Regions from separate parts of the Exiguobacterium sp. ZWU0009 genome, predicted to be linked through region 2. Evidence: predicted binding sites of a transcription regulator. Region 2 holds the regulator's gene; the other holds the start of a gene.
What was found. The regulator LexA, encoded in region 2, represses DNA repair genes until DNA is damaged. The targets are predictions, from matches to a motif close to CGAACATATGTTCG.
Positions count from the first base shown of each region.

Region 1: a site for LexA is predicted at 1,275-1,288, ahead of L985_RS01835 (NUMOD4 domain-containing protein). Genes of this name have one in related genera too.

Region 1 covers NZ_CP018057.1:327,052-329,258, reverse strand. The annotation lists gene L985_RS01845 (methyl-accepting chemotaxis protein) at 1-94, shown strand, start outside; gene L985_RS01840 (sunset domain-containing protein) at 208-645, shown strand; gene L985_RS01835 (NUMOD4 domain-containing protein) at 688-1,215, opposite strand; gene L985_RS01830 (AAA family ATPase) at 1,348-1,926, shown strand; gene L985_RS01825 (GNAT family N-acetyltransferase) at 1,965-2,207, opposite strand, start outside.
Region 2 covers NZ_CP018057.1:1,175,095-1,177,301, forward strand. The annotation lists gene L985_RS05985 (MIP/aquaporin family protein) at 1-287, opposite strand, end outside; gene L985_RS05990 (metal-binding protein) at 474-944, opposite strand; gene lexA (transcriptional repressor LexA) at 976-1,590, opposite strand; gene yneA (cell division suppressor protein YneA) at 1,802-2,089, shown strand; gene L985_RS06005 (YneB family resolvase-like protein) at 2,135-2,207, shown strand, end outside.

The DNA.
Region 1 (2,207 bases), 850 kb from region 2:
GCAACACCACGTCACCCAGCAGACGGAACTGAAGACACATAGTGCGGTACTTGAGTCGCGGATCAGTTCGTTACAACAAACTATAAAAAATTAATTTTTTACATTTTTCCTAGTATTAATCTTTAAATTACAATATTTACTTATCATTTAATATGAAATAAAATGTTTTTTGGTAGGTAATTTTATATTTAAGGGGTTAATGAATCAATGGAAGAAAAGAAAAAGAAAAAAGGCGGCTGTTGTGGCTGTGGTTGTCTCATCTTCATTATTTTAATTTTCTTAGGCGCTTGTGGCGCTATTTTTGGAGAAGATGACTCTGACGATAAAGACAATAATACAAAGAGTCATCAATCTACTAAAGACTTGGACTCTGATGATCATAAAAATAACACTGAAGAAAAAAATGATACTAAAGCTAAGGAAGAAGCTGATGCTAAAGCTAAGGCAGAAGCTGACGCTAAAGCTAAAGCAGAAGCAGACGCTAAAGCTAAGACTTGCTTAAATATTCGGGGTAATATCTCTAGTTCAGGTGAGAAAATATATCACCTTCCTAATCAAAGGTTTTATAGTAAAACGGACCCTGAACAAGTTTTTTGTACAGAAGGTGCAGCTGTAAGTGCTGGATATCGCAAATCAAAAATCTAACTAAAAGTACCGGATATCTCATTTGATATCCGGTACTTTTAGTTAGCTAATAAATTTCGCTTCCTTCTTATCGATGATGTTGCGAATCCGGTTCTCCGTCACCTGATACTGCTCTGCCAATTGACGGGTTGTTTTCCCTTTTTCGTACTGCGCGCGAATCGTTCGAATCTGAAACGGTGACAGCGTCACATGTTGACCTAACAAGAGATCGAACTCACCAAGCAGTTCGTTATACTGCTGATCGATTGAAGGTAGAATTTCTAAATTCGACAACTGATCGTCAGCTCGTTTACCATTGCGTCGAACGAGTTGTGCTTCTGTGACGTCCATCGTTAGAAAAGCTTGTGCAACGAGTAAACCGACCTGCACCCGCTCTCCTCGACCACATTGATAGAGCGTGACTTTCCGGTACCCTTCCAGATTGAGCCGTGGACGGAGCAAGACACCTTTTCGGCGTTGCTGGACACCGCGACACGTCACGATCGTCCGGTCGAGCGACCTTACGCGACCAAGTGATGAGACTTCATATATACCTACATAGCCGATGACGGCTTTCCATTGTTCTTGCATGATTGTCCTCCTTCAGACAAGGACACGACGGGACTTCATACCTGAATTATATCAAATTACGAACAAACGTTCTAGTTATGTCACTCGTCGGAATGTGCTATTCTTAGCAGAAAAAGGAAATGAGGTTCGTCCATGAAATTTGTCTTGTTACTTGGTCCGCAAGCGGTCGGAAAGATGACGATCGGTCAGGAAATCGAACGGTTGACGGAGATGAAAGTCTTCCATAACCACCAGACGATCGACCTGTTATTGCCTTATTTTGATTTCTCAGAACCCGCACACCACCGTTTAAAGGATACGATCCGCCGCGAAATGTTCAAGGAAATGGCGAACAGTTCGCTTGAAGGTGTTCTGTTTACATTCCTCTGTCTATTCGGCGTCGAAGGCGGTGGTCTCGAGTTCATCGAAGAGACGGTCGAATTATTCGAACAAGCAGGTGCTGACGTCTATATCGTGGAACTGGATGCGCCAGTCGCAACACGCCTGCACCGGAATACGACCGAAAACCGATTGACGCATAAAGTAACGAAGCGCGATCTCGCTGCTTCTGAACAGGACTTACGCGAGACGACAGACGGATACCGGACACGTTCGCTGCCAGGCGAACTACCGGACGTCAACTATCTCTTCCTTGATACGGAACAACTAAGTGCACGCGAAAGCGCTGAAGCGATTTGCGATCATTTCAACTGGTCCAAAACAACGGTCTAATCACAAACGAGCCCCGTCCTACTCAAGCAGGCGGGGCTTTAGTGATAGAGTTCGCGTGCATATCGATTCGCTTGCAACTGGAATCCGTTCCGACGCCAGACCGCCGCGCTGCCTGCTTCGCCGTAGACACGCGTCAGTAATAACGTCCGCGCGAGATACGATAGAATCGATGTCAGTGCTTCCCTGATGTACCCGCGCTGATCGTCCTCATCCGTCGTCGTGTAACGTAAGTTTCCGGTCGATCCATTCCATGTGAAGGTAATCGTTCCGACGATCGTTTT
Region 2 (2,207 bases):
GCGCCGATGAAAGCTCCGACAAGTTGTCCGGCAATGTAGATCGGAACGTCTGCCCACGGTAGGTCAGAGTTCAAAGCAAGTGCAATCGTCAATGCGGGGTTCAAGTGTGCTCCACTTTCAGCAGCGACGAATGCTGCTGTCATGACGGCAAGACCCCAAGCGAATGTGATGACGATCCATCCGCTGTTTTCCGATTTCGTCTTTTTCAAGACGACACCGGCGACGACTCCATCCCCGAGCAGGATGAGGATCATCGTACCGATCATTTCCAATACAAAGTTATTCATGCAAAAACCCTCCCTTTGGATTAAAGCAGATAATGGCCTTTCTACTTTAAATTACTCCGAATTGAGAACGTTTTCAATACATATAATTGAAATATAGGAATGGAAATTTTTTATTTTGATGTTTAAAGATACGAAAAAGTGGATAAGAAAACACCTCATTCTGCTTGCAAGCAAGCAAAAGAGGTGTTACCGACGACGTTTTTTTCTTTTTTTAGGTCGAAACCAACTGCTGGAATAATCTAGTAGGATATGAATCGTACTTGCCACCATGATACCGACGACGAATGCAGGCAAGGAAGCGAACCACGAATCAATCGTAGCAGAATCAAGAACCTGAAAATATAGACTTAAAAATAGTAGCGGAATCAGAATCGCAGCACTGTAAAGAAGCCGGATGATGTCTCCGATGATCAGTCCATGTGACCAGATCGATCGGTGAGGCATGATCTTGACATACGGCATCCACAAGACTCGAAATGGTCCAAAGCGATAATACGGTTCTGACTTTAAATCGAGGTCGGGTGACAACCAAAGAGTACCAACAGCGATGCCAATGGCGGTCGGTAACCAATCGGTTTGTTGCGTTGCGACCGAATACGCAACGTAACCCGTCAGTGCGACGGTATTGACGGTATCATGTACATTTCCTGAAGGCATGAAAAAAGACCAGTCGTAACTGGTCCCTCCGTCAATGAATCGTCCGATACACGCCGATTACCTTACCAAGAATGGAGACATTATCGAAATACATCGGATCCATCGAGTCATTTTCTGGTTGTAGACGTACCTGTTGATCTTCTAAGAAGAACCGTTTCACCGTCGCTTCGCTATCTTCGGTCATAGCTACGACGATTTCTCCGTTTTCTGCTGTGTTTTGTTGGCGCACGATGACACGATCGCCGTCAAGAATACCTGCGTTAATCATCGATTCACCATCGATCGTTAACATGAAGACCGTTTCGTTTCCTACATAATGTGCAGGGAGTGGGAACTGTTCTTCGATGTTTTCAATCGCTGTAATCGGAAGACCCGCTGTGACTTTCCCGATGACGGGAACATGGACGATGGCTTCCGTGATTTCTTCAGGCTTATCAAGCAATATCTCAATCGCACGTGGTTTCGTCGGGTCACGGCGAATCATTCCCCGTTTCTCGAGTCGATCCAAATGACCGTGTACCGTCGAGCTAGACGCGAGTCCGACTGCTTCTCCGATTTCACGAACTGATGGTGGATACCCCTTCAGTTTCACTTCAGAGACGATGTAGTCGAGAATCTCTTGTTGGCGCTTAGACATTTTCCGCATACGAATTGCCACCTCTTTCTGGATTGAAGTTTGAAATGTAAGAATATATGTTTCTAGATTCACTATAACATAGAACAAATGAGCGTACAAACAATTGTTCGACATTTTGTGTTGACCGAACACGGGTTCTGTGTTTATTATGAGTTATGCGAACAATTGTTCCGCGAACATTTATTCTAAATCATTCATTTCATATTTGGAGGGATTCATGATGATTCATACGATTCGTACTCATGCTTTTTCAATTCTCTTCTATGCATTAAGTATTGCCTTCGTGATCTTTTTACTCACACCACGCCCGGATGAAAAGGTAGCGCAACTGATGACCGCTTCCGTTACGGTCGATGAGAACGCTACAGTCGAACAAATTGCTGAAGTCTACAATGATGGTTCGATGTCAGATGAAGAATACGTCAACTGGTTGATCAAAAATAATGATGTCGAGACAAAACACGTCATCTCAAAAAGCAAAATCGTTGTACCAATCGCACAACAATGACAAAATGGAAAAGTTGTGAAAGAACGAACAGGGATGTGAGGTACGATGAAGGTCGTGATTTATTGTCGGGTGTCGACCGAAAAAGAAGCACAAGATAGTTCGATTGAACGCCAACGGA